3 regions of the Streptomyces sp. NPDC001530 genome follow, and region 2 is predicted to be linked to each of the others. Evidence: riboswitches for the same ligand, from Rfam matches in the RefSeq annotation. Region 2 holds a riboswitch; each other region holds the start of a gene.
The links. Region 2 has a riboswitch for S-adenosylmethionine ahead of ACFY0T_RS34425 (aminotransferase class V-fold PLP-dependent enzyme). Riboswitches for the same ligand answer to the same signal wherever they lie in the genome.
Positions count from the first base shown of each region.

Region 1: linked by a shared signal. The riboswitch ahead of ACFY0T_RS17620 (cell envelope biogenesis protein OmpA) and the one ahead of ACFY0T_RS34425 (aminotransferase class V-fold PLP-dependent enzyme) in region 2 are both predicted to bind S-adenosylmethionine.
Region 3: linked by a shared signal. The riboswitch ahead of thrC (threonine synthase) and the one ahead of ACFY0T_RS34425 (aminotransferase class V-fold PLP-dependent enzyme) in region 2 are both predicted to bind S-adenosylmethionine.

Region 1 is NZ_JBIAVS010000008.1:71,085-80,605, forward strand. It holds gene ACFY0T_RS17610 (NADP-dependent oxidoreductase) at 1-927, shown strand, start outside; gene ACFY0T_RS17615 (DNA-3-methyladenine glycosylase family protein) at 955-1,833, opposite strand; gene ACFY0T_RS17620 (cell envelope biogenesis protein OmpA) at 1,946-2,656, opposite strand; SAM riboswitch class IV at 3,027-3,174, opposite strand; SAM riboswitch class IV at 3,303-3,412, shown strand; gene ACFY0T_RS17625 (amino acid ABC transporter permease) at 3,742-4,722, shown strand; gene ACFY0T_RS17630 (amino acid ABC transporter ATP-binding protein) at 4,719-5,507, shown strand; gene ACFY0T_RS17635 (ABC transporter substrate-binding protein) at 5,589-6,608, shown strand; gene ACFY0T_RS17640 (GNAT family N-acetyltransferase) at 6,708-7,448, shown strand; gene ACFY0T_RS17645 (putative leader peptide) at 7,459-7,644, shown strand; gene ACFY0T_RS17650 (LLM class flavin-dependent oxidoreductase) at 7,784-8,983, shown strand; gene ACFY0T_RS17655 (NtaA/DmoA family FMN-dependent monooxygenase) at 9,004-9,521, shown strand, end outside.
Region 2 is NZ_JBIAVS010000019.1:45,103-54,623, reverse strand. It holds gene ACFY0T_RS34445 (NYN domain-containing protein) at 166-1,515, opposite strand; gene ACFY0T_RS34440 (hypothetical protein) at 1,550-1,789, opposite strand; gene ACFY0T_RS34435 (rhomboid family intramembrane serine protease) at 1,944-2,678, shown strand; gene ACFY0T_RS34430 (Lrp/AsnC family transcriptional regulator) at 2,675-2,956, shown strand; gene ACFY0T_RS34425 (aminotransferase class V-fold PLP-dependent enzyme) at 3,795-5,156, opposite strand; SAM riboswitch class IV at 5,370-5,486, opposite strand; gene trpD (anthranilate phosphoribosyltransferase) at 5,618-6,682, opposite strand; gene ACFY0T_RS34415 (cytochrome bc complex cytochrome b subunit) at 6,824-8,464, opposite strand; gene ACFY0T_RS34410 (Rieske 2Fe-2S domain-containing protein) at 8,461-9,521, opposite strand, start outside.
Region 3 is NZ_JBIAVS010000018.1:201,420-210,940, forward strand. It holds gene ACFY0T_RS34050 (NADH:flavin oxidoreductase) at 24-1,178, opposite strand; gene groL (chaperonin GroEL) at 1,418-3,040, opposite strand; gene ACFY0T_RS34060 (cold-shock protein) at 3,404-3,607, opposite strand; gene ACFY0T_RS34065 (MoaD/ThiS family protein) at 4,056-4,331, opposite strand; gene thrC (threonine synthase) at 4,450-5,733, opposite strand; SAM riboswitch class I at 5,751-5,898, opposite strand; gene ACFY0T_RS34075 (glucosyl-3-phosphoglycerate synthase) at 6,083-7,027, shown strand; gene ACFY0T_RS34080 (trehalose-6-phosphate synthase) at 7,127-8,587, shown strand; gene otsB (trehalose-phosphatase) at 8,638-9,501, opposite strand.

The DNA.
Region 1 (9,521 bases), on a different contig from region 2:
GCCGCCGGGCAGCAGCCCGAGGTGTCCGACCTGCCCGTGCCGGTGCCCGGCGAGGGCACCGTCCTGATCAAGGTGAAGGCCGCCTCGCTCAACGCCATCGACAACGTGCTGGCCGCCGGGATGATGGCGGAGATGATGCCGCACGAGTACCCACTGGTCGTCGGCCGGGACGCGGCCGGTGTGGTGGAGTCGGTCGGCGCCGGCGTCGACCATGTGAAGCCCGGCGACGAGGTCTTCGGGCACATCCTGCTGGCCCCGCCGATCCAGGCCGGGACGGTCGCCGAGTACGCGGTCCTGCCCGCGGCCGCCGTCGCCCTCAAGCCCGCCGGGATCGACTTCACCACCGCCGCGGCCCTGCCGCTGGCCGGTGCGACCGCGCTTGCCGCGGTCGATGCTGTGGCCGCCGAGTCCGGCCAGAGCGTGCTGGTCGTCGGCGCCGGGGGAGGGGTCGGCACGTACGCGGTCCAGCTGCTCGCCGCGCGCGGCGTCACCGTCGTCGCCACCGCCCGGCCCAGCGACACCGACCGGCTCATCGGCCTGGGGGCCACCACGGTCGTCGACTACACCACCGGCGATGTCGCCGACCAGGTGCGCGTCGCGTACCCCGAGGGCGTCGACGCCCTCATCGACCTCGTCTCGCACAGCGCGGACGGCCTGCCGCTGGACGTGGTCCGCAAGGGCGGCAAGGTCTCCTCCACCCTCGGTGCCGCGGACGAGCGGGTGCTCGCCGCCGCGGGCCTCACCGGCGCCAACGTCAACGGAGGCCCGGTGCGCCAGGTCATCGCCCCGCTCGCCGAGCAGCTGGCCGCCGGCACGCTCAAGGCCGATGTCAACACCGTCCTGCCGCTGGAGCGTTCGGCCGAAGGCCTGGCCACACTGGCCTCCCGTACCGCCCGCGGCAAGATCGTCATCACCGTCGCCGACTGACCGACGGGCGCGACGTTTTCCGCCGCCTTACGCGGGGGTGTGAGCGGGGCGGACGTCGGCCGGGCCCATGCGCTCGGCGCGCAGGACGCGGAGGTGCAGCGCGGCCCATGCGCGGTAGGGCCGCCAGTTCTCGGAGACCTCGGTGAGGTGGTGGCCGGGGCCGTACTGCTCGGTGATCTCCGCCTCCAGCCGGCGTTCCTGGCTCGGCAGGGTGTCCGGGTGGCCCGCGCCGCGTATGACGACGAGCTCGGCGGAGAAAACGCCCAGCCCCTTGACCTGCTGGACCTGGCGCACCGCCTCCTGGGGGTTCAGGGTGCGCAGCCAGGCCCCGTCGAGGAGCCCGTCGAGCGCGGCGTACGCCACGGAGTGCAGGTACTCGGTCTTGCGCCAGGGCAGTTCGACGTCCAGGCCGAGCAGGGCCTCGGGGGAGGGGAACGCGCCGCCGGTGCCGTAGCGGGCGACGAGTTCGGCGCGCATACGCCTGGCCGAGGTCATCCCCGTGCGCTGGGTCAACACCGCCCAGGCAGCGGCCTCGTACGGCGAGTGGAAGCCGCACGGGCGCAGGCCGGGCCAGCGGGCCTGGACCTTTGCGATCACGGGGTCGCGCTCGGCGACCGCGGGCCAGCCGCGGGCGTCGATGTCCAGGGACAGGAAGCGGCGCACCTGCTCGGCGGCGGCGTCCAGGTCGCCGTCGCCGGTCACCACGACGTGCGCCGTGGTGCCGTACTGGGTGACCTCCGCGGCGACACGGCGCCAGTCGGCGTCGGCGTGGAAGACCGTGCGCAGCGCCCCGTCGGCACCCGCCGCCGCGGCCGGCCCCAGCGGAGCGAACTCCTCCCAGAACTCCCGGCTCGCGTCCAGTGACCAGGGACCGACCACCTCGAATGCGACCGCGTGCTGCGCCATGCCCAACCTCCTGCTCAGGACACCGGCACGCGCGGACGGACGGAGAGGCCTCCGGCGCCGGTTCACTGTCTTCTGTGCACCCCACCTTGGGCTGAATACCTGACAACCTCCGTCAAGTATTTCCGCGAGCGCCGCCGCGGTGACCGTCAGGACGTACGCACCCGGCGCCCTGGAAGGCAGGATGCTCGCCGAGGCGGCGCACGTAGTCGCGGAGGCGGCTGTGCCGGGAGAGGGGGTCGGTTGTGTCGAGGTGGGTGAGTGCCACCCAGAGGTCCACGTCCGCCGCTGTCAGCTCCTCGCTCAAGACGTAGGTACAAGTGGCGAGTTGACAGTCCAGTACATCCAGCGTCGCCGATCGGGCCTCCGGCCGTGCGGTCGATGTCACGTCCCGGTCGAGGAGTTCGCGCAGGGCGTCGATGTCCGCGGCGAGGGCCGGCGGGTGCAGCGCGGGGGCGCAGGTTCCGTCGTGGCCCCTCGGTAGGTCCGCGAGGTCACGAAGGATGTCGGGGGTGTGATTGCTGACGATGCGTCCGCTCCAGCGGTCGCACAGCGCGGGCGCGGTCAGCGGGCCCTCGTAGTGGTGCCAGGTGGCCTCGTAGGCGCGGCGCAGCGAGGCGAACGCGTCAGGTGTTTCGGCGGGGAGCGCCAGGGTCGTGGTGGTGACCGAGTCCTTGAGGCCGAGCAGGTCGAGGGTGATGGCCAGGCGCAGCGAGCGCGGACAGCCTTCGGAGAGATACAGCTGATAGCGGTGCGGGGCCGGGTAGAAACCACCGGCGGCGCCGACGCCGATACGGCTGCGGATGGCGTGCGGGCGAGTGGACACGGACGGTCCGGCGCCCCAGGGGCGAGCGCTTGACGGAGAATCAACTGGGCTCGGGGCGGGAGAGGTTGAGGAGCAGGTGCCTGCACTTGGCGCGTGCGAGCTGGTGGTGGCGGCGCTGGTGGCGCACGTGCCTGCGGTGCCTGTGTTCGAGGCGCGCGAAACTGTCTTGGGCATGACTCTCCATGGGAACGACGAAGCCCCGGCCGCCTCGTGGGCGGCAGCGGCGGAACGGAGTGACTGCGCTTGCGTACCGGCACGAAGCGGCCGGACTAGTACGCGCTGGAGACCCGCAACAAGTCGATGTGCAGACGTCTCGTCAGGTAGTTCCTGGGCATTCCCACCGGTCCGCCTCCAGGGCCCGCGAGTTGCGAGACCGCGCTTGCCCCGCCGCACCGGCGGGACCCGGTCGTCACCCGGGGCACCCCGTCGCGGTGGAAGGGTTGCCTGTCAGCGGGCCGGGGCCGATGACCGCGTCGCGCGGGAGAATCCGCGGGGACGAGGCGCTGACAATCGTGACCGTCCCCGCCAGTGTCGGCGCGCTCCCCGAAGGCGTCAAGGACGCCTGTACGCGGTCTCACCAGGTGGTCATCCGGGCCGGAACACGTTGACATTGGTTTCCGCGCGTGCCTAACTTACGCCGCAGATCGGTCATGAGTGTCAGCGAAAAAGCCCTGGCTCGCTGGCCGGCAACCCTCGCGACGCGGTGGGGTGCCCCAGGTGACGACCGGACCGGAAGACTTTCGGTAAGCGCGAGCCGCCCACGGGCGGCAACAGTGACGGAGACGGCGATGGACGCAGCTTGGAAGGCCGCACGGCGGCCCCGCGGCTGCGTCCTGCTGTGCGCGAACCGCTGTGTCGATCTGCTCCGCGTCAACAGTGCCCTGTGTACCGCTTCGGGCTGTGCCCGCTGTCAAGGCTGACGGCGTTCTGAATCCCTGACGCGCACCGCCGCCGCGGTGTGCCCTCTGCCCGCCCAGCCCCCGGTACCGGCGTCTTCCCGTTCTTCGTCATCCGCGGCCTTCCTCGTTGTGCTGCGGTGCCGTCGCGTACGCCGCACCGGGGTGTCCGACTCCGCTGGAGCCCTCATGAGTGAACCCCCTGGCGCCGCCGTGTCCCTTGCCGAGGCACCGCCCGCCGACTCCCCGGCGAAGCCGCTCACCGCCCAACGCGTGCTGCCGCTGCGCAGGCCGGGCCGCTGGATCACCACGGCTGTCGTGCTGGTCCTGGTCGCCCAGATCATCCACGGCCTGGCCACGAACCCCTTCTACCAGTGGGACCGCTTCCGCTACTGGTTCCTGCGCCCCACCATCCTCGACGGCCTCGTCATCACCCTCGAAGTGGCCGCGCTCAGCGCGGTGTTGGGACTGCTCGGCGGGGTGCTGCTCGCCCTCGCGAGGCTCTCCGGGAGTCCGGTGCTGCGTGCGGCGAGCTGGGTGTACACGTGGCTGTTCCGCTCCGTACCGCTGATCGTCGTCCTGATCTTCCTCTACAACTTCAGCGCCCTGTACAAGACGTTGAGCCTCGGTGTGCCGTTCGGGCCGGCCTTCGTCACCTTCGACGAGTCACGGCTCGCCACCGACATGACGGTCGCCGTCATCGGCCTCAGCCTCAACGAGGCGGCGTACGCGGCCGAGGTCGTCCGCGGGGGAATCCTCTCCGTCGACCAGGGCCAGCACGAGGCGGCCGCCGCGCTCGGCCTGCCGAAGACGTACCAGTTCACCCGGATCGTCTTCCCGCAGGCCCTCAGGTCCATCACCCCGAACTACGTCAACCAGCTGATCGGCCTGATCAAGGGCACATCCCTGGTGTTCTACGTGTCGCTGCTCGATCTGTTCGGCTCGGTGCAGACGATGGGCAGCACCTATCCCGGCGACATCGTGCCGCTGCTGCTGGTCGCCACCGTCTGGTACCTGATCCTCACGAGTGCCGTGTCCGTCGTCCAGTTCTACGTCGAGCGGTACTTCGCCCGGGGCGCGACGCGCACCCTGCCGCCGACGCCACTGCAGAAGGTGCGGACCGGCCTCGGTGATCTGCGGGCCCGGCTGCGCAAGGAGGCCGCCGTATGACCACCGCCCAGACCCTCGACGCGCGTCCCGCCGCCCTTGAGGTCCACGACGTGCACAAGTGGTACGGCGCCCACCGGGTGCTCGACGGCGTCGACCTGACGGTGCGGCCCGGCGAGGTCACCGTCATCCTCGGCCCGTCCGGCTCCGGCAAGTCGACGCTGTTGCGGGTGATCAACCACCTGGAGAAACCCGAGGTCGGATACGTCAGCGTCAACGGCGAGTTGATCGGCGTACGACGGCACGGTGAGCGTCTCAAGGAACTCAGCGAGCGAGCCATCCTGACCCAGCGCGGCCGGATCGGCTTCGTCTTCCAGAACTTCAACCTCTTCCCGCACCTGACCGTCCTCGACAACGTGGCCGCCGCGCCCGTGGCCACCGGCAAGCTGACCAAGCCCGAGGCCCAGGAGCTGGCACGCGAACTGCTCAGCCGCGTGGGCCTGGTCGAGAAGACCGGCGCCTACCCGCGCCAGCTGTCCGGCGGCCAGCAGCAGCGCGTGGCCATCGCCCGCGCCCTCGCGCTGCGCCCAGGGATCATCCTGTTCGACGAGCCCACCTCGGCACTCGACCCCGAACTGGTCGGCGAGGTCCTGGCCGTCATCAAGGACCTGGCGACCAGCGGCACCACCCTCGTCATCGTCACGCACGAGATCGGCTTCGCCCGCGAGGTCGCCGACCGGATCGTTTTCATCGACGGCGGTCGCATCGTCGAACAGGGCTCGCCCGCACAGGTGTTGGACCACCCGCAGCACGAGCGGACCCGGGACTTCCTCAGCAAGGTGCTCTGACCGGCGCCTCCCTTCTGCCACTTCACCGCAGTCACAACCTCTTCACCGCAGTCACGCCCTCCTCCAGCGACAAGGACAGCCATGCCTACGCACTTCTCTCGACGCAGCCTGATACGCGGTATCACCGCGGCGACCGCCGTTGCCTCACTGGCCGCCGGGCTCGCCGCCTGCGGGGGCGACAGCGACGCCGCCACCACGACCGACGCCGCGGGCACGGTGACCGTGGGACAGCTGTCCAACGGGGCCGCCGAGCAGACCAAGTTGAAGGTCTCCGAGGTGAAGTCGATCAGCGCCGAGCTGCCCGCGTCGGTCCGCAAGAGCGGCAAGCTGGAGATCGGCGTCGGCGCCCTGCCCGACGGCTTCCCGCCCCTCGCGTACGTCGGCTCGGACCAGAAGACCCTCACCGGAGCGGAACCCGACTTCGGTCGTCTGGTCGCCGCGGTCCTCGGCCTGAAGCCGGAGCTGAGGAACTCCACCTGGGAGAACATGTTCGTCGGCATCGACAGCGGCAAGGTCGACGTCGCCTTCGCCAACATCACCGACACCGAGGAGCGCAAGAAGAAGTACGACTTCGCCTCCTACCGGAAGGACAACGTCGGCTTCGAGGTGCTCAAGAAGAGCACGTGGAACTTCGACGGCGACTACGAGAACCTCGCCGGCAAGACCGTGGCCGTCGACAACGGCACCAACCAGGAGAAGATCCTTCTCGAGTGGCAGACCAAGCTCGAGAAGGAGGGCAAGCAGCTCACCGTCAAGCACTTCGCGAGCAAGAACAGCACCTACCTGGCGCTGACCGGCGGGAAGATCGACGCGTACTTCGCCGCCAATCCCGGTGTCGCCTACCACGTCACACAGACCGCCAAGTCGCCCAACCCGACGCGCAGCGCGGGCACGTTCTCCGGTGCCGGCGCGTCGCTGCAGGGCCTGATCGCGGCGACCACGAAGAAGGACAGCGGGCTGGCCAAGCCGATCGCCGACGCGATCAACCACCTGATCAAGAGCGGCCAGTACGCCAAGTGGCTGTCCGCCTGGAACCTCTCCAACGAGGCCGTCAGCACTTCCCAGGTCAACCCGCCCGGGCTGCCACTCGACAACTCCTGAGCACCCGCACCTTCATGACGGATCGCCGGCCCGCTGTGGGGGCCGGCGGCCCTGAGCCCGCCGAAGTCGCCCCGTTACCGCCACGGAGATCCGACACCCATGTCCACCATCGCCCCTCCGCCGCAGCCGCAGAGCCCGGCGGCGCCACTCCACATCCTGGACAACGCGGCCTGGGCCGCGCTGACCGGTCCACACTCGGTGTTCGCCGAGCGCGTCGGACGCGCCGCCCGCTACCGCACGGACCTCTCCCCGTTCACCGCCCTGGCCGACCCCGACGATCCCCGCGCCTGGCACGACCTCGCCGAACTCGTCGGCCCCGGAACCGTCGCAGCGGTGTCGGGGGTCAAGGACACTCCCGAAGGCTGGGAGACCGTACGGCGCGGCGAGGGCGTCCAACTCGTCGGCACCGCACTGCGCGCCGAGCCCGCCCCCGACGCGGTGCGGCTCGGGCCCGACGACGTGCCCGAGATCCTGGACCTCATCGCCCTGACCGAGCCCGGCCCCTTCCTGGCCCGCACGGTAGAACTCGGCACCTACCTCGGCATCCGGCACCGCGGACGGCTGATCGCCATGGCCGGCGAACGGCTGCGCCCACCGGGCTGGACGGAGATCAGCGCCGTCTGCACTCACCCGGACCACCGCGGCCGGGGCCTGGCCACCCGGCTGCTGCGCGCGATCGCGGCGGGCATCAGGGAACGCGGAGACACCCCCTTCCTGCACGCCTCCGCGAGCAACATCGCAGCGATCCGGCTCTACGAGTCGATCGGCTTCACCCCGCGCCGACGCAGGAACTTCCTCCAGGTCCGCACTCCGGGCGCGGCGCCGGAACAGACGGCGTAGCCGGGCTGTTGTGGTGGAAGACGACATGATGCCGGTGCGCCCCCGGGCCCGCCGAGCCGGATGGGCGGAGGTGACCGAGGTGCCGGGTGTGTCCCGCCTCCGCGCCAAGGTCCTTGCCCCGCGCCGCCGCGTGCATCTGTACTCCCGGCCGCACATCGACCTGCAGCGCGTGGCCGGCGCGCTCTGTCGTCCCTGACCTGTCACCCCGCCGCCGGACCCGCCAAGAAGAGGGTCCGGTGCTCTCGTACGGTCGAACAGGAAGGCACCCTCACGTGTCCTCGTCATCTTCGCTGCCCTCTTCCTCCCCTGCTTCCTCCCCTTCGTCCTCTGCGGCGCTGCACCTCGCCGTCGCACTCGACGGCGCCGGCTGGCATCCGGCCGCGTGGCGCGAGCCGGTGGCCCGCCCCCGGGAGCTGCTCACCGCCGCCTACTGGACCGACCTGGTCACCGAGGCCGAGCGCGGGCTGCTCGACTTCGTGACGATCGAGGACGCGCTCGGACTCCAGTCCTCGCACCTCACCGAACCCGACGGGCGGACGGACCAGGTACGCGGACGCCTCGACGCCGTCCTCATCGCGGCCCGGGTCGCACCGCTGACCAGCCACGTAGGACTGGTGCCGACGGTGGTGGCCACCCACACGGAGCCGTTCCATATATCCAAGGCGATCGCCACCCTCGACTATGTGAGCACCGGCCGCGCGGGCGTACGGGTGCAGGTGTCGGCCCGCGCGAACGAGGCCGCGCATTTCGGCCGCCGTACCTTCCCCCCGTTCCGTTTCGAGGACCTGGAGAGCCCGGCCATAAGGGAGTTGAGCGTCGAGCTCTTCGACGAGGCCGCAGACTACGTCGAAGTGGTCCGCCGGCTGTGGGACAGCTGGGAGGACGACGCGGAGATCCGGGACGTCGCCACCGGCCGCTTCGTCGACCGCGACAAGCTGCACTACATCGACTTCGAGGGCCCGCACTTCAGCGTCAAGGGCCCCTCGATCACGCCCCGTCCACCGCAGGGCCAGCCCCTGGTCACGGCACTGGCCCACGAGACCGGGACGGGTGCGCCGTTCCGCCTGCTGGGGCGTTCCACCGATCTCGGATACGTCACTCCGCACGACGCCGAGCAGACACGCGCCGTCGTCGCCGCGGTCCGTGCCGAACAGGATGCGGCCGGGCGCGCCGCCGAGCCGCTGCACCTCTTCGGCGACCTGGTGGTGTTCCTGGACGACGACCCCGCCGCCGCGGCGGCGCGCCGCGAGCGTCTCGACTCCCTCGCGGGCCACCCGTACACCAGCGACGCGCGGATCTTCACCGGAACTCCCGTCCAATTTGCCGATCTGCTCCAGGAGTTGGCGCAGGCAGGGCTGTCCGGCTTCCGGCTGCGCCCCGCCGTCGTCGGCCACGACCTCCCCGCGATCACCCGGGGTCTGGTTCCGGAACTCCAGCGCCGCGGCGCCTTCCGGACGTCGTACGAGGCCGACACCCTGCGCGGGCTGCTGGGACTTGCTCGCCCCGCCAACCGCTACGCCGCTGCCACCGCCTGAGCCGGAGGGACCGTACGACCATGAGCAAGCCGCTGAAGCAGATCCATCTGGCCGCCCATTTCCCCGGCGTCAACAACACCACCGTATGGAGCGACCCGGACGCCGGCAGCCATATCGAGTTCAGCTCGTTCGCGCACTTCGCGCGAACCGCCGAACGCGCCAAGTTCGACTTCCTCTTCCTCGCCGAGGGACTGCGGCTGCGTGAACAGGGCGGCAAGATCTACGACTTGGACGTCGTGGGACGGCCCGACACCTTCACGATCCTCACCGCGCTCGCCGCCGTCACCGAACACCTGGGGCTCACCGGCACCATCAACTCCACCTTCAACGAGCCGTACGAGGTGGCCCGCCAGTTCGCCAGCCTCGACCACCTCTCCGGCGGGCGCGCCGCGTGGAACGTGGTCACCTCCTGGGACGCCTTCACCGGGGAGAACTTCCGCCGCGGCGGCTTCCTCCCGCAGGAGGAGCGGTACTCCAGAGCCAAGGAGTTCCTGAGCACCGCCGGCGAATTGTTCGACTCCTGGCACGGGGACGAGAT
Region 2 (9,521 bases):
CCGAGCGCATTCTTTGCCGACAACTCACATGCAGTGATGCGGGCTTGACACTACGTTGCGTGAAGGTCTTGCCAATTCGGGCATCACGCCCGGATGTTGCGCATGGGACTTACGTTCCCTATGAGACGTACAGTCCAGATGGTCAACCGAGCGAGATGCGCTCGACTAGCCCCGCGAAAAACGCTTGAGAAGCACCGCCGAAGCGACCGGCCGCGCACCCGCCTTGGCGATGCCGTCGGCCACCTCACGGTCGGTGGAGGCGACGATGACCGGCCGCCCCGGCGGCTCGGCACGCACCAGCTGACGGATCAACTCATCGGCGGTGACACCGGGTTTGGAGAACAGCACCCGCACTCCGCGCGGCGGCGCGAGCAGCACGGGAGCCGCCAGCTCGGCCCCGTCGAAGACACAGGTCACCTCGGCGCCGGTCTGCGCGGCGAGCTGCGAGAGCTGCCCGAGGAGCCGCAGGCGCTGCTTCTCGAGCGGCATCTGCGGATAGCCGGTCTTGGTGACGTTGTAGCCGTCGACGACCAGATGGGCCTGCGGCAGCGCGAGGAGCTGGTCGAGGATCGCCGGATCATTTTCGGACAGGGCGCGGGCGGCGATGTCTTTTGGCGTCATCCGTCCCGGTTCGACCGCATCGACGGTCTCGGCGGGCCGTACGGACACGGGCGGCAACGCCAGCTCCCGCCGCAGCCCTTGAGCGGCGTCCAGCACGGTGTCGAGCAGCAGCCGTACGCGCATGTCCTCGACGCTGCGTCCCTCGCGCGCCGCTCGCCGCGTCGCCTCGAGGGTCGCCTCGGCCTCCCCCAGCCGCGCCTTGAGCCGCCGCGTCTCGCTCTCGGCGGCGGACACCTGGGCCTGCCCCTCCGCCCGCACGGCGTCCATCTCGCCGCGCATCTTGCGCAGTGCGGCCTCGCCGCGTTTGACGTCGCTGAGGGCGCCGCGGAGCTTGCGGTGCAGCGATTCGGCTTCCTTCTTGGCCGATTCCAGCTCCGTGCGCAGCCGTTCGGTCTCGGCCTTCGTCTGGCCGCGGGCCTGCGCGAGCTCCTCACGCAGCCGCTCCAGCTCGGCCCGGTTCTCCTCGTCGGCGCGCTCGGCGTCCGCCCGCAGGGCCTCCTCGCCCGCGGCGGTCACCAGCTTCACCCAGCCCGTGGGGCGCAGCACATAGGCCGCGGCCGCCACGTCCAGCGGGTCCGCGGCCGGGGGCGGCGCGCCCGAGTCGAGGGCACCGGTGAGCTCCGGCTGCGCCTCTCTCAGCTTCTCGGCGATGCGCTGTCTGAAGAGAGGGTCCGTCTCCAGCGCCGCAGCCATGGCGTTACCGGCGAACTTCGCCCGCCGGTTGGGGGCGAACCGGGCGTACTGCCGCAATTGGGTAGGCAGTTCACCAACGGTCAGCCCACCGAAACCATCGGAGACAATCTGGACGACTCTTCTCCGCACACCATCGGGCAGCGGACGGTCGAGCACCTCAGCGGCGCCGTCGTCCGGCTCCCCGCCTGTGGTCTCCACCATCCGTCACCCCAATGCCTGTGCGGGGCCCGCTCCCTCAGGAGCCGGCGCCCGGCCTGTCCACGAGTTCCACCTGATCCACCGCGTTGCACCAGCGGCAGCGGACCGACTCGATGGTCTCACTGACCACCTCGCGCTCTTCGACCTTCGGCTCACCGGCCAGGTCGAGGTGCACATACTCGACGACCTTCGACGAGCGGGTCACGTCGAAACGCGTGAGGTTGCCGCAGAGCGTGCAGCGCCAGCGAGTCTTGGCGTCCGGCAGGGGAACCGTCATGTGGCAGTCGCTTTCCTTCTAGTGTCCGTCCAGCGCCAGTCTCCCTGGTGCATGTGGCTCGTAACCCTACGGCCTGGCGGGTACCCGACGCTCGGCTGTCCACAGCGGCGAGGCGGTCTGTCCGCATGGCTCCCGTTACGCCATGCTCTGCACCATGATCAGCAACTGGAGTACGACGGTCGGCAGAGCGATCCGGGGACAGTCGGCGCCGGTGACATACGGCCTGATCGCCCTCTGCTGTCTGATCTTCGTGATCGGCCCGGCGGCGGGCCTCAATCCGGTGTACGGCAGCGGGGACGAACTACTGGTCGCCCAGCGGGCCTACTTCCGGCGCTGGGGCGTGGTGCCCACCGAGCTCTTCGAGGGCGCGCCCCGCGCGGCGCTCACTCCCGCCACGGCCCTGTTCATCCACGGCAGCTGGCTCCACCTCCTCGGCAACATGCTCTTCTTCTACGTCTTCGGGGCGATGGCCGAGGAACGCATGGGCCACGTGCAGTTCGCCCTCTTCTACGTGGGGTGCGGCTATCTCGCCCTGCTGGGCTACGCCGCCGCGAACGCCTCCTCGCAACAGTCCCTGGTCGGCGCGTCCGGGGCGATCTCCGCGATCCTCGGCGCGTTCCTGTACCTGTTCCCCAAGGCCCGGGTGACCAGTCTCTTCCCGTTCCTCTTCTTCCTGCCGCTGCGCTTCCCGGCCTGGGTGGTGCTGCCCTTCTGGGTGACCCTGCAGTGGCTCGCGGCGGGCCGCGACACATCGGGCCCCGGCGTCGCCTATCTGGCCCACCTGGTGGGCTTCTCGGCCGGCTTCCTCTACGCATCGGTCCGATTCGGCCGTACGACTAGAGTGAAGGCCCCAGCGACGGCCGCCCCCGAGGGAGAGAACCAACCGTGATCACCGCGATCGTCCTCATCAAGACCAGCGTGGACCGGATCCCCGAGATCGCCGAGTCGATCGCCGCGCTGGACAGCGTCAGCGAGGTCTTCTCCGTCACCGGCACGTACGACTTGATCGCCATGGTCCGCGTCAAGGCCCACGAAGACCTCGCGGACGTCATCCCGGGCCGCATCAGCAAGATCCCCGGCGTCGAGGCCACCGACACCCACGTCGCCTTCCGCACCTACTCCCAACACGACCTGGAAGCGGCCTTCGCCATCGGCCTGGACGGCTGAATTCGCCCCCGCCGCCCCTACCCATTCCCACCCCTGGGGGCTGCCGCCCCCAGACCCCCGCTTCGACCTGAACGGCCCCGTCCTCAAACGCCGGACAGGCTGAACAGACAGAACAGGTCCGCTCCGACGGTTGAGGAGCCGGAACCAGGCAGGGCTCCGGGGGAAGCTGCGGGGCGGGCTCCGAACCAAAGCCTCCGTCGCGTCCAGGGCGAAGCCCTCGGCCACGAGTACGAGGCAGGCGCACCGCAGTCAGGGCACAGGGGCCAGCGCCCACCCCACAGGGCCAGGGGCGGCGCCCTGGACAGGGGCCAGAGGCGGAGTCCCGGACAGCGGCCAGAGGCGGAGCCCTGGACAGGAGCCAGAGGCGGAGCCCTGGACAGGAGCCAGAGGCGGAGCCCTGGACAGGAGCCAGAGGCGGAGCCCTGGACAGGAGCCAGAGGCGGAGTCCTGGACAGGAGCCAGAGGCGAGTCCCGAGGGGGGACAGCGCCCCCGACGAGGTCCAAGGACGTAGCCGCGCGCAGGGGTCAGGGGCGGAGCCCCCGGCGGGTCAGGGGCGGAGCCCCGGGCGGGGACGGGGGCGGAGCCCCGGGCGGGTCAAGGACGGAGCCCCGAGGGGGCCCTGGGGGCGGAGCCCCGTGCGGGAAAGTCCAGAGGGCGGCGCCCCCTCGCCGAGTCTGGGGCGGCGCCCCTCACGGGGTCTGGGGCAGCGCCCACTCGCCGGGGCTGGGGCAGTGCCCCCTCGCGGGGTCTGGGGCGGAGCCCCAGGTGGAGGGGACGGGTAGGGGCGGCGGGGGCGAAAGACCCACCCGCCCGAGCCCCCACCCACCTGCGGTCGGGTCAGACCGCCGGGACGCAGCGGCCGTCCTCCGTGCGGTAGTTCCACTTCGCGCCGTCCCGTACGAGTTCCTTCACGGCGGTCACGAAGCGCTGGACGTGCTCGTCGGGAGTGCCCGCGCCGAAGCTGACGCGGATGGCGTTGAGGGACTTCTCGCCGGGCGCGGCCTCGGGGGCGCCGCACTCGCCCTGGGTCCCCGGGTCGCTGCCGAGGAGGGTGCGCACCAGCGGGTGGGCGCAGAAGAGGCCATCCCGGACCCCGATGCCGTACTCAGCGGAGAGCGCGGCGGCGAAGTGCGAGCTGTTCCACCCCTCGACGACGAAGGAGATGACGCCGACGCGCGGCGCGTCGTCACCGAAGAGGGAGAGGACCCGCACCTCGGGCACCTCGGCCAGCCCCGCGCGGACCGTGTCGATCAGGTGCTGCTCCCGGGCGACGAGCCCCTCGAAGCCGGCCTCCGCCAGCGCCTTGCAGGCCGACGCGATCGAGTAGGCGCCGATCACGTTCGGCGACCCGGCCTCGTGCCGCGCCGCACTCTCGTGCCACTCCACGTCCACGCCACCATCCGTACGCCGCGCGACCTTCCGGCTCGCACCGCCGCCCGCGAGGTACGGCTCGGCCTCGCGCAGCCAGTCGGAGCGGCCCGCGAGGACACCGGAGCCGAAGGGCGCGTACAGCTTGTGGCCGGAGAAGGCGACCCAGTCGACGTCCAGGTCGCGGACGGACACCGGGTGATGCGGGGCCAGCTGCGCGGCGTCGAGGACGATACGCGCGCCGTGCGCGTGCGCGGCCGCGGCGAGCTCCCGCACCGGCCACAGCTCACCGGTGACGTTCGAGGCCCCGGTGACGCAGACGAGGGCCGGCCCGTACGGGTCGCGGTCGGCGAGCGCGCGCTCCAGCGTCGCGACGGCCTCGTCAGGCGTGCGCGGGGCGTTCAGGTACGTCACCCGGGCATCCCGCCACGGCAGCAGCGAGGCGTGGTGCTCGGTCTCGAAGACGAAGACCTGGCAGTCGGCCGGAAGGGTGGCGGCGAGCAGGTTGAGTGAGTCGGTGGTGGACCGGGTGAAGATCACCTGGTCGCCCTCGCGGCAGTCCAGGAACTCGGCGACGGTCTTGCGAGCGTTCTCGAACAGGTCGGTGGACAGCTGCGACAGGTACCCGGCACCGCGGTGCACGCTGCCGTAGTACGGGGCGTATGCGGCCACGTCGTCCCACACCCGCTGCAGGGCCGGGGCACTGGCGGCGTAGTCGAGCGCGGCGTAGGTGACCTCGCCACCGGTGACGAGCGGGACGGTGACATCTCGCCCCAGGACGGGCAGAGGGGCACAAACGGTCTGGTCGGCGGCAGCGGTGAAGACAGACATGGCGAGCTCCTGTGAGAGGCAGAAGGAATCACCGCGCGAGCGGGTACCGGGTACACCGGGATCGGGTACACCGGAATACGGCTCAGCGCGGGAAGGGTGGAAAGGGGGTATGCGGAGGCGGGGCTCTACGCCCTATCGCATTCGCTTGCTCACAGAAGGCTCCCTCGAACGACCAGGACCCCTGGTACCGCGCTTATTTGAAAGCGTGCGAGGGGTCCGCGCTTGCCGTAGACCTCGCTGCCTACGGCCTGGTCTTCACCCGGGGCACCCCGCCACGGACGGAGGGTTGCCGGACAGCCGGCCGGGGCCTGATGGCTGTCGCTCATGACCTGGTACAGCATCTTGCCAGAAGATCTTCGACGCGCAAGGCGCAGTCCAGGATCCGGACTGCGCCTCGCGTCACCTCACGTACGGCCTCGGAGCCGACGTACGGCTCAATGGGCTCGGAGTCGGCGTACGGCTCATGCGTTGGTGGCCGCCACCCACCGCTCCAGCGTCCTCTTCGCCGCCCCGGAGTCGATGGCCTCCGCCGCCTTCGCCATGCCCGCGCGGATCTGGTCCACCAGCGGCGCGTCGCCCGGCGACAGCGCCACCAGGGCCGCCGCCGAGTTCAGCAGCACCGCGTCCCGTACGGGCCCGGTCTCGCCGTTCAGCAGTCGACGGGCCACGTCCGCGTTGTACGACGCGTCGGCGCCGCGCAGGGCCTCCACAGGGACGAGGTCGATACCGACGTCGCGCGGATCGAAGCGCTCCTCGGTCACCTTGCCGTCGCGGACGACCCAGACCTTGGACGTCGACGTGGTGGTCAGCTCGTCGAGGCCGTCGTCGCCGCGGAAGACCAGCGAGGAGTTGCCGCGCTCGGCGAAGACGCCCGCCACGATCGGCGCCATGCGCAGATCCGCGACCCCGACCGCCTGCGCCCGCACCCGCGCCGGATTCGTCAGCGGCCCGAGGACATTGAACGTCGTCCGGATCCCCAACTGACCCCGCGCCGCCGCCACATGACGCAGCGCCGGATGGAACTTCACCGCGAAGCAGAAGGTGATCCCGGCCTCCTCGGCCACCTCGGCGACCCGCTTCAGGGGCAGCTCGAGGTTGACGCCGAGCTTCTCCAGGACGTCCGAGGCACCGGAGGCCGAGGACGCCGCACGGTTGCCGTGCTTGACGACCTTGGCGCCGGTCCCGGCCACCACGATCGCCGACATCGTGGAGATGTTGACGGTCTTCGCGCCGTCGCCGCCCGTACCGACGATGTCGACGGTCGGCCCCGGCACCTCGATCACATTGGCGTGCTCGTACATCGTCCGGACGAGCCCGGAGATCTCCTCGACCGTCTCGCCCTTGGCCCGCAGCGCCACCGCGAAACCGGCGATCTGCGCGTCCGTCGCCTCGCCGCGCATGATGCGGTCCATCGCCCAGGCCGTGTCGTCCGCGCTCTGGTCACGGCCGTCGAGCAGGCCGTTCAGCACCTGGGGCCAGGAACGGCCCGCCGCGGTGTCGCCTCCAGCGGGGTTCACAGCGCTCATAAGCCGCTCCTGGTTCAGTCCCGGAAAGGGACTCCTTATAGGGATGGGAACACCCTATCCAGCCCGGGAGACGGCAAAGAGCCCCGTCCATGCAATGGACGGGGCTCCAGCCGTGGCGATCAATAAGGACCGATCAGAGGATCAGTGGTGGCCGTGGCCGCTCGTGATCTCCTTGTACTCCTCGACCGTGGGCTTGGGGATCTGGTTGTTCTCCCCGTAGAAGCCCTTGCTGAGCTTGGCGCGCAGCCGCTGCGTGCCCGTGACCTTGCGCTCGACACCGTTCTCGTCGACCGTCGGGCCGATCTCGGCCGGCAGGTACTGCTCGTGCGCCGTGAGGGCGTGCAGCGACGACTGCGGCAGCGGCTCGTGGACCTCGATGAACTCACCGTGCGGCAGGCGCTTGATGATGCCCGACTCGCGGCCGTGCAGCACCTTGTCCCGGTCGCGGCGCTGGAGGCCGAGGCAGATCCGCTTGGTGATGAGGAACGCGAGGACCGGTCCGACGAAGAAGAAGATCCGCACGAACCAGGTGACCGTGTTGATCGACAGGTGGAAGTGCGTGGCCCACAGGTCGTTGCCGCCACCGATCAGCAGCCCCATGTACAGGGTGATCCACGCGACGCCGATGCCGGTACGCGTCGGGGCGTTGCGCGGGCGGTCCAGGATGTGGTGCTCGCGCTTGTCGCCGGTGATCCAGGACTCGATGAACGGGTAGACCGCGATCGCGACCAGGACCAGCGGGAAGATCATCAGCGGGATGAACACACCCAGGACGAGCGTGTGACCCCAGAGGTTGACCTCCCAGCCCGGCATGAAGCGGATCAGGCCCTCGGAGAAGCCCATGTACCAGTCGGGCTGGGCGCCGGTGGACACCTGGTCCGGACGGTAGGGGCCCATGGCCCAGATCGGGTTGATCTGAGCGACCGCCGCGATGGCCGCGATGGCACCGAAGACCAGGAAGAAGAAGCCTCCGGCCTTGGCCATGTAGACCGGAAGGAGCGGCATGCCGACGACGTTCTTGTTGGTCCGTCCGGGGCCCGCGAACTGCGTGTGCTTGTGGTAGAAGACCAGGATCAGGTGGCCGACCACCAGGCCGAGCATGATGCCCGGCAGCAGCAGGATGTGGACCGAGTAGAAGCGGGCCACGAAGTCGCCGCCCGGGAACTCTCCGCCGAAGAGGAAGAACGACAGGTACGTGCCGACGATCGGCACGGACAGGACCGCGCCCTCCATGAAGCGGACACCGGTGCCGGAGAGCAGGTCGTCCGGGAGCGAGTAACCGGTGAAGCCGGTGAACATGCCCAGGACGAACAGCAGGAAGCCGAACAGCCAGTTGACCTCACGCGGCTTGCGGAACGCACCCGTGAAGAACACGCGCATCATGTGCACGAACATGCCGGCGAGGAAGATCAGCGCCGCCCAGTGGTGGATCTGCCGGATCAGCAGACCACCGCGCACATCGAAGGAGATGTGCATGGTCGAGTTGAACGCCTCGGACATCAGCTGGCCCTGCAGCGGGATGTAGCTGCCGTGGTACTCCACCTCGTTCATCGACGGGTGGAAGAACAGCGTCAGATACACACCCGTGAGGATGATGATGATGAAGCTGTAGAGGCAGACCTCACCCAACATGAACGACCAGTGGTCGGGGAAGATCTTGCGCATGTTGGACTTGGCCAGGGAGTAGATCCCCAGACGGCCGTCGGCCCAGTCGGCCACCCGCTCGCCGGCGGGCGCCTTCTCGCGCGGCGAGCGCGAGTCGGAGGTGGTGGTAGTGCTCATCCGCGCTCCCAGAATGCAGGACCGACGGGCTCTTCGAAGTCGCCGAGCGCCTCGAGGTAGCCCTCGTCGTTCACACCGATGCGCAGCTGCGGCAGGGCGTGACCGGCCGGGCCGAAGATGACTCGGGCACCGTCGGAGAGGTCGAAGGTGGACTGGTGGCACGGGCAGAGGGCGTGGTGCGTCTGCTGCTCGTACAGGGAGACCGGGCACCCGACGTGGGTGCAGATCTTCGAGTAGGCCACGATTCCCTCGTAGGACCACTCGAGTTCCTGCTTGTCCTTGATGTTGTCCGGCTGGATCCGGACGATCATCAGGGCCGCCTTGGCGATCTCCTTCTGGAAGTCCTCGTCGTGCTCCTCCAAGCCCTCGGGCTTGGCGAAGGTGAGCGAACCGACGGCGACGTCCGAGGGACGCAGCGGCTCGTTCGTGTTCATGTTGACGAGGAGCTTGCCCTTGGACCAGATCGTGTGGCGCAGCTTGGTGCCGGGCAGCGGGCCGAGGTCGCGCAGCAGCATGACGCCGGAGAGCGGGAACAGGGCCAGCGCGCCGAACATCGTGTTGCGGATCAGCTTGCGGCGGCCGAGCGCGGACTCCTTGGCGCCCTGCTTGAAGTCGGCCATGACCTTGGCCTTGACCTCGGGCTCCGCCTCGATCGCGTGACGCTCGTCGACGATCTCCACGTCGGACATCAGCGTGCGGGCCCAGTGGACCGCGCCCGCGCCGATCGAGAACAGCGCCACACCGAGGGTCAGCCCCAGCGCGAAGTTCAGCGCGCTGATGTGCCCGATCGGGAACACGAAGATCGACTTGTCGTTCGGGATCGCCACGTACGAGACGATGAAGGCGACGGTGGCCAGCATCGACAGCGTGAACAGCATGGCGACGGTGCGCTCGGACCGCCTGGCGGCCCGCTCGTCGATGTCCTGGACGCGGTGCTCGTGGGGCGGCAGTCCCGGGTCCGCGAACGGGTTCTTCTCGTCCGCGACGGCTACCGCTTGACCGTGCTCGTCGGTGGCCCGCTCAGCGGGCACGTTCTCTTCTGGAATGTCTTGGCTAC
Region 3 (9,521 bases), on a different contig from region 2:
GGTGGGGGCGAAAACCCCCGAGGTCAGCTGAGGGTGCGGAGCGCCGCCGGGTCGTACGCCGCCAGGTCCGCGAACCGTCCGTCGAGAACCTTCGCCGCCCACTCCGGGTCCTGCAGCAGCGCACGCCCGACCGCGACCATGTCGAACTCGTCGCTCTCCAGGCGGTCGAGGAGGTTGTCGAGGCCGGCCACCGGCGCGCCCTCGCCCTGGAAGGCCTTGATGAAGTCGCCGTCCAGGCCGACCGAGCCGACGGTGATGGCGGGCTTGCCGGTCAGCTTCTTCGTCCAGCCGGCCAGGTTCAGGTCCGAGCCGTCGAACTCCGGGAGCCAGTAGCGGCGGGTGGAGGCGTGGAAGGCGTCCACTCCGGCCGCGGCGAGCGGGGTCAGGATGGACTCCAGCTCCTCCGGCGTCTCGGCGAGCCGGGCGTCGTACGCCTCCTGCTTCCACTGCGAGTAGCGGAAGAGGACGGGGAACTCCGGGGAGACCGCCGCGCGCACGGCGGCGACGATCTCCGCCGCGAACTTCGTACGGGCCACCGGGTCGCCGCCGTACGCGTCGGTACGACGGTTGGTGCCCGCCCACAGGAACTGGTCGATGAGGTAGCCGTGGGCGCCGTGGAGTTCGACGCCGTCGAAGCCGATGCGCTCGGCGGCGGCCGCGGCCTCGGCGAACGCCGCGATGACGTCGTCCAGGTCGGCCTGGGTCATCTCCTTGCCCTCACCGGCGGTGCCGTTGATGCGCAGGCCCGACGGGCCGACCGCGGGGGCGTCCGCGAACGGCGGCTCGCCCGCGCTGCGCACCATGCCGATGTGCCACAGCTGCGGCACGATCGCGCCGCCCGCCGCGTGCACGGCGTCGGCGACCTTCGCCCAGCCCGCCAGCTGCTCCTCGCCGTGGAAGCGCGGGACGCGGTCGCTCTGCCCTGCCGAGTCGTGGCCGACGTACGTGCCCTCGGTGACGATCAGACCGACGCCCGCGGCGGCGCGGCGGGCGTAGTACCCGACGACGTCCTCCCCCGGTATGCCGCCCGGCGAGAACATCCGGGTCATCGGGGCCATCGCGATGCGGTTGGGGACGGTCAGGCCGTTCAGGGTCACGGGGCGGGACAGGATCTCGGCTGCGCGCGAGGCGGCGGTGGCAGTCACGAAGGGGGCTCCTCGGAGAGGTCGGTCAGACATCGAGCAGACGGCGCATGGGGATTCCGTGCAGTATGTGCACATGCATCAAACCGTCTGTCAACGTCAACCGCCCCGCCCGCCAGGGCATTCCGCCGCCCCACGCCCCCTTCTGTGATCCGGACCACGCCCGCCCATGGCCCCTGCTGCGCCCCTGACCCCGAACACGCCCGAGGGCGGCACCCCCTGGGAGTGGGGGTACCGCCCTCGGAACGTAAGGACAGTGATCAACCAGAGGTCGATCAGAAGTCCATGTCACCGCCCGGCATGCCGCCCGGAGCGGCCGCGGAGGCCTTCTCCGGCTTGTCGGCGATGACGGCCTCGGTGGTGAGGAACAGCGCGGCGATGGAGGCGGCGTTCTGCAGGGCAGAGCGGGTCACCTTCGCCGGGTCGATGATGCCCTCGGCGATCATGTCGACGTACTCACCGGTCGCGGCGTTCAGACCGTGGCCGACCTGAAGGTTGCGCACCTTCTCGACGACGACGCCACCCTCGAGACCACCGTTGACGGCGATCTGCTTGAGCGGGGCCTCCAGGGCGAGCTTCACGGCGTTGGCGCCGGTCGCCTCGTCACCTTCGAGCTCGAGCTTCTCGAACACGGCGGAAGCCTGGATGAGAGCGACGCCACCACCGGCGACGATGCCCTCCTCGACGGCCGCCTTCGCGTTGCGAACGGCGTCCTCGATGCGGTGCTTGCGCTCCTTGAGCTCGACCTCGGTGGCGGCACCGGCCTTGATGACGGCCACGCCGCCGGCCAGCTTCGCCAGGCGCTCCTGGAGCTTCTCGCGGTCGTAGTCCGAGTCCGAGTTCTCGATCTCGGCGCGGATCTGGTTGACCCGGCCGGCGACCTGGTCGGCGGAGCCGGCGCCGTCGACGATCGTGGTCTCGTCCTTGGTGATGACGACCTTGCGGGCGCGGCCCAGCAGGTCCAGACCCGCGTTCTCCAGCTTGAGGCCGACCTCCTCGGAGATGACCTCGCCGCCCGTGAGGATGGCGATGTCGCCGAGCATGGCCTTGCGGCGGTCACCGAAGCCCGGGGCCTTGACGGCAACAGACTTGAAGGTGCCACGGATCTTGTTGACGACCAGGGTCGACAGGGCCTCGCCCTCGACGTCCTCGGCGATGATCAGCAGCGGCTTGCCGGACTGCATGACCTTCTCGAGGAGCGGCAGCAGGTCCTTGACGTTGCTGATCTTCGAGTTGGCGATCAGGATGTACGGGTCGTCGAGGACGGCCTCCATACGCTCCATGTCGGTGGCGAAGTACGCCGAGATGTAGCCCTTGTCGAAGCGCATACCCTCGGTGAGCTCCAGCTCCAGACCGAAGGTCTGGGACTCCTCGACGGTGATGACGCCTTCCTTGCCGACCTTGTCCATGGCCTCGGCGATGAGCTCGCCGATCTGGGTGTCGGCGGCGGAGATGGAGGCCGTGGAAGCGATCTGCTCCTTGGTCTCGACATCCTTCGCCTGCTCCAGCAGAGCGGCGGAGACGGCCTCGACGGCCTTCTCGATACCGCGCTTGAGGGCCATCGGGTTGGCACCGGCGGCGACGTTGCGAAGGCCCTCGCGGACCAGCGCCTGGGCCAGGACGGTCGCGGTCGTCGTGCCGTCACCGGCGACGTCGTCCGTCTTCTTCGCGACCTCCTTGACCAGCTCGGCGCCGATCTTCTCGTACGGGTCCTCGAGCTCGATCTCCTTGGCGATGGAGACACCGTCGTTGGTGATCGTGGGGGCGCCCCACTTCTTCTCGAGGACGACGTTGCGGCCCTTGGGGCCGAGGGTCACCTTGACGGCGTCCGCGAGCTGGTTCATGCCGCGCTCGAGGCCTCGCCGCGCCTCCTCGTCGAACGCGATGATCTTGGCCATGTGAAGTGGTCCTCCCGGACGGGGTGGATTGCTCCGGATCGTGCCCGCGCCCGCGACGGACGGCCTGCAAGCCTTGTGGTTCCTTGCCCCACCGGCCTGCGGACCTCACCGGCCCGATCCAAGTTCTGTCACTCTCACTCGGAGAGTGCTAACGCCAATGATTAGCACTCGACCCCGTCGAGTGCAAGGTGCGCTCGCGCAGCGAGCTCGTTGAGGGGTGGTGGTCGGGCGACGGGTGGGCGCAAGGTGCGCTCGCGCAGCGAGCTCGTTGAGGGGTCGGCCCGGGAACGCACGAGGGGCCCGCATCCCTGGTGGGATGCGGGCCCCTCGGCGTGAGTGCGTCGGTGGCCGTTCGCGCCGGGATCAGACGGCGAGCTTGACCATGTCCGCCTGCGGACCCTTCTGGCCCTGCGAGATCTCGAACTCCACTCGCTGACCCTCTTCAAGGGTGCGGTAGCCGTCCATCTGAATCGCGCTGTAGTGCACGAAGACGTCCGCACCACCGTCGACCGCGATGAAGCCGTACCCCTTCTCCGCGTTGAACCACTTGACGGTGCCCTGAGCCATGCCTAACTCCCCTATTACTGGCCCTTGCACAGATCCACACTTCGCGGATCCGGGTCAGACCTCACCCCCCAACGGTTGGGGGTGTGCGCCGGAACGCGTCGACCGCGGCTGAATGTATCTGTCCAACTGCCGTCTGCAACAGGTCAATCGGACGAGAATTCTGGGCACAGCCGATCGGGAATATGCGGAGAATTCGCAAGGATTCAGGGCAAGTCGGGCCCCGTATATGCCATAAACGGCTCAAAAAGGCGGGGCACTTTGGCTGCTTCTAGTCGGGCGCCCGGCAGGTACTCATATGCGCCCGGCATGAAAGGCGAAGCAGGTTCCCCAACTGTACCCCGCTCAACCATGCAGAATTGCCCCCTCCGTTTCTCTCACGGAGGGGGCAATTCGGTGAACTCTTCGTGCTGGAAGCCGGGTCAGCAACCGCCCGCACTGTGACTGGTGGTCAGCCTCCGGCGACGGCGGGGATGATCGAGACGCCCGCACCGTCCGGCGTCGCCGTCTCCAGGCCCTGCTCGAACCGGACGTCGTCGTCGTTGACGTACACGTTGACGAAGCGGCGCAGCTTGCCCTGGTCGTCCAGGACACGCGCGGCGATACCCGTGTGGTTCTTCTCCAGATCGGCGATGACCTCGGCGAGGGTCGCACCCTCGGCGCTCACCTCGGCCTGACCGCCGGTGTAGGTGCGCAGGATGGTGGGGATACGGACGTTGACGCTCATGGGTGATGACCTCCGGTCAGGTACAGCGCCCCGTAAGGGGCGCGGGGCTCTGCTGAATATGCGGCTCCGCCGCGCGGGCGCGACCAGCCCCCACCGGCCCGCAGATGGAGAACGGTCCTTACGCGAGGCCGGCTTCCCGGAAAGAGTCCAGGTTGGGCCGGATCGTCGCGGTGAGCCCCGTGCCGGCCACCGCGTCCAACGTCTTGAGACCGTCACCGGTGTTGAGGACGACGGTCGTCAGCGTCGGGTCGAGCAGCCTGTTCTCGATCAGCTTGCGTGTGACGCCGACGGTCACGCCACCTGCGGTTTCGGCGAAGATGCCCTCCGTGCGCGCGAGGAGCTTGATGGCGTCGACGATCTGCTCGTCGGTCACATCCTCCACCGCACCGCCCGTACGGCGCGCGATGTCCAGCACGTACGGCCCGTCGGCCGGGTTGCCGATGGCGAGCGACTTGGCGATGGTGTTCGGCTTCTGGGGGCGTACGACGTCGTGCCCGGCCTTGTAGGCGACGGACACCGGCGAGCAGCCCTCGGCCTGGGCACCGAAGATCTTGTACGGCTTGTCCTCGACGAGGCCGAGCTTGATCAGCTCCTGCAGACCCTTGTCGACCTTGGTGAGCTGGGAGCCGGAGGCGATCGGCACGACCAGCTGGTCCGGGAGCTGCCAGCCGAGCTGCTCGCAGATCTCGTACGCGAGGGTCTTGGAGCCCTCCGCGTAGTACGGCCGCAGGTTGACGTTGACGAAGCCCCAGCCCTCGCCGGCCGGGTCGCCGATCAGCTCGGAGCAGAAGCGGTTCACGTCGTCGTAGTTGCCCTCGATGCCGACGAGCTCGCCGCCGTAGATCGCGGCCATGACGACCTTGCCCTGCTCCAGGTCGTGCGGGATGAACACGCAGGAGCGGAAGCCGGCGCGGGCGGCGGCGGCACCCACGGCACCGGCGAGGTTGCCGGTCGAGGAGCAGGAGAGAGTGGTGAAGTCGAAGGCGCGGGCGGCCTCGATGGCCTGCGCGACGACGCGGTCCTTGAAGGAGTGCGTCGGGTTGCCGGAGTCGTCCTTGACGAAGAGCTTGCCGGCGTCGACGCCCAGCTCGCGCGCCAGGTTGTCGGCCTTGACGAGCTTGGTCCAGCCGGGGTTGATGTTCGGCTTCTCGGCGACGTCCGCCGGGACGGGGAGCAGCGGCGCGTAACGCCAGATGTTCGCGGGGCCCGCTTCGATGCGCTTGCGGAGTTCCTCGGTTTCGTAGGCCGAGAAGTCGTACGCGATCTCCAGCGGGCCGAAACACTCCTCGCAGGCGAAGACCGGGCCGAGGGGCACGCGGTGACCGCATTCGCGGCATGAGAGCGCCGCGGCGGGACCCAGATCGACAGAGTTCGTGGTGGTGGCAACTGTCTGCGCAGCCATGGAGGCGAGGCCCTTTCTCCTCATCTTCCTCACGACGCACTTCGCCGTGAGACGGATTTGGCACCTTCCCTAGCCGGGAGCCTCGCCACGTCCGCGTGACAGGAACCAGCTGGAGGGTTGCCGGGGCTTCATCGGGCCGTATCCCTCTGCCCCTCTGGATGAGCGGTATTCGGTTGTACGCGGATGATCTACGCAATGCGATGGTCATCCGCGTTGTTCAAGACTGTAACCGAAGGCCAGGACAGTTGAGATAGTCGTCCGAACCGCGAGACGGCCCTATCCGATCTGCCGCTGCCGCGGCGGGCACGCCGATGAGAGTGTGTGATCAGACAGTAAGGAGCCGCAGACTGTGCTGGAAGAAGTTGAGCGCTGGCTGAGCACCCGCTCGTGGTCCGTGACCGATCGCCCGCTCCACAAGCTCATGGCCGCCAAACGCACCACAGGGTCGACGGTCAGTGTCGTGCTGCCCGCGCTCAACGAGGAGGAGACCGTCGGCGAGATCGTCGCGATCATCCGCCACGATCTGATGCAACAGGTCCCCCTCGTTGACGAGATCGTCGTGGTCGACTCGGGCTCGACGGACCGCACCTCCGAGGTGGCCGCCGCCGCGGGCGCGCGCGTCGTGCACCGGGACGAGATCCTGCCGCGGATACCGACCGTGCCCGGCAAGGGCGAGGTCCTGTGGCGGTCACTGCTCGTGACGAGCGGGGACATCGTCTGCTTCATCGACGCGGACCTCAAGGAGTTCTCGTCCGACTTCGTCTCCGGGATCGTGGGCCCGCTGCTCACCGACCCGGGCGTGGACCTCGTCAAGGCCATGTACGACAGGCCGCTCGGCTCCGCCGCCGGTCAGGGTGGCCGCGTCACCGAACTCATGGCGCGCCCCCTGCTGAACATGCACTGGCCGCAGCTCGCGGGCTTCGTCCAGCCGCTCGGCGGCGAGTACGCGGCCCGGCGGTCGCTGCTGGAGCAGCTCCCGTTCCCCGTCGGGTACGGCGTCGAGCTGGGCATGCTCGTCGACGCCCTGCACCTGGTGGGCCTGGACGCCCTGGCCCAGGTCGACGTGGGCGTCCGCAGGCACCGCCACCAGGACGGGCAGGCGCTGGGCCGGATGGCCGCGGCGATCTATCGCACGGCCCAGCTGCGGCTGGCGCGCGGCCACATGATCCGTCCCGCGCTCACACAGTTCGAACGGGGCGAGGACGGTTTCGAGCCGCGCACGCACTCCGTCGACACGGAGGAACGCCCTCCGATGGCGGACATCGCCGAATATCAGTCACGCAGAGTGGCATAGCCGTCGACAAGGAGTGACCGACTCCGGGCGGTCGTATACGGCCTGTTCGGACCTCGGCCGTACGTTTGAGCGTTTCCGGGCCGGGCTAGGTTGAGGCGTATGGCTTCCACGCATGGTGCCCATCGGATTCTGGTCGCGTCGAACCGCGGCCCGATCACCTACGAGGTACACGAGGACGGCTCGCTGCACGCCAGGCGCGGCGGCGGCGGGCTGGTCTCGGGCCTGTCGGCGATCGGGCCGGACGCGGACGCCCTGTGGGTGTGCTCGGCGCTCGGCGCCGGGGACCGCGAGGCGGTGCGGCGCGGGGTCGGCGAGACCGGCGTACGGATGCTGGACATCGACGCCGAGGTGCACGCCGACGCGTACAACGGCATCGCGAACTCCGTGCTGTGGTTCGTCCACCACATGCTGTACCAGACACCGCTGGAGCCGGTCTTCGGCGTCGAATTCCGCCGCCAGTGGGCTTCGTACGAGGCGTACAACCGCGCGTTCGCCGAGGCGCTGGCCGACGAGGCGGCCCAGCGTGCGGTGGTGATCGTCCAGGACTACCACCTGTGCCTGGTGCCGGGGATGCTCCGCGAGCTGCGCCCCGACCTGAGAATCGGGCACTTCTCGCACACGCCGTGGGCACCGGAGGAGTACTTCCGGATGCTGCCGGACGACATCCGGGCGCAGCTGGTGTGGGGCATGCTGGGCGCCGACCGGCTGGGGTTCCTGACCTGGCGCTGGGCGTCGGCCTTCATGCGGTGCGCCGGGGAGGTGGACCGCGAGCGGATCTTCCCGACCTCGCCGAGCGGTGACCCGCGCCGGTCCGTCGAGCACTCGCCGACCGGGCGCCCGCCGCTGCGGACCACGCAGATCGGCGTGCACGGGCTCGGCGCGGACGCCGAGTTCCTGCGAGCGCGCTCCCACGAATCGGACGTCGACCAGCGCATGGCGGTGCTGCGGGCGGAGATCGGCGAGGGCCGGAAGGCGATCGTGCGCGTCGACCGGACCGAGCTGTCGAAGAACATCGTGCGCGGGCTGCTGGCCTATCGGCAGCTCCTGGAGGACCACCCCGAGTGGCGCGAGCGGGTCGTACACGTCGCCTTCGCCTACCCGTCCCGGCAGGACCTCGCCGTCTACCGCGACTACACGGCCGAGGTGCAGCGGGCCGCGGACGACATCAACTCCCAGTACGGGACGCCGGGTTGGACCCCGGTCATCCTGCACGTCAAGGACGACTTCGCCCGCTCCCTGGCCGCGTACCGGCTCGCCGACGTGGCCCTCGTCAACCCGATCCGGGACGGCATGAACCTCGTCGCCAAGGAGGTGCCGGTCGTCTCCGACGAGGGGTGTGCACTGGTGCTCTCGCGGGAGGCGGGGGCGTATGAGGAGCTGGGCGAGGACGCGGTGGTGGTGAATCCGTACGACGTGATCGGCACCGCCCGCGCGCTGCACGAGGCGCTGAGCATGCCGCTCGGGGAGCGGGCCGAGCGTACGAAACGGCTCGCCGCCGCGGCGACCGCGCTGCCTCCGGCGCAGTGGTTCCTGGAGCAGTTGCGCGAGCTGGAAGTCTGACGGCACGGCACCCGGCGCTCTCGTCTGTGCCCACCCTCCCCCAAGCTCGATTACGTCAGCTGAGTCGCGAGCGCGGACAGCAGTCGTACGACGCCGGGCGGGCCGTCCACCACCAGGTCGGCCCGGTCGGCGAGTTCGGCGACCTCGGAGCTGCCGCTGCAGACCAGGAGCCCGGGGATGCCGTCCGAGCGAAGCTTGTCGACGGCGGCGAAGGCGGGCAGGTCGCCCAGGTCGTCGCCGGCGTAGAGGACGGATTCGGCGCCGATCTCGCGGACGTACTCCAGGAGGGCGACGCCCTTGTCCATGCCGGGGGGACGGAGCTCCAGAACCATGCGGCCCGGTTCGACGATCAGGCCGTGCCGGGTGGCCAGGTCGGAGAGGGGCTCGCGCAGGGCCTCGAACGCGGCCTGCGGGTCGCTCGCGCGGCGAGTGTGCACGGCGACGGCGCGGCCCTTCTCCTCGATCCACGTGCCCTGCCAGGCGCCGATCTTGTCGAGGAACCCGGGCAGCTCGGCGCGGACGGCGGCGACGCCGGGGTGCGGGGCGGGGGCGCTGACCGTGCCGCTCACCGCGTCCCAGCGTTCGGCGCCGTAGTGGCCGAGGACGACCAGGTGCTCCAGGCCCGGTACGCCCGCGAAGCCGCCGTGCCGGACCGCGACGCCGGCCGGGCGGCCGGTGACCACGGCGACGGAGGCGACCTTCGGGGCGAGGGCCGCGAGGGCGGGGACCGCGTCGGGGTGGGCGCGGGCCTGTTCTGGGTCGGGGACGATCGGGGCGAGGGTCCCGTCGAAGTCGAGCGCGATCACGGCACGGGTGGGCCGTGATCGGATGGCGTCGAGGCCGTCGCGTCCGGCGGGGGTCGCGGGTGTCGGCAAGGAGTCCGTGGACTCCGGCGATTCCGGATGGCTGCCCATACGCCGACCCTATCCGCGCG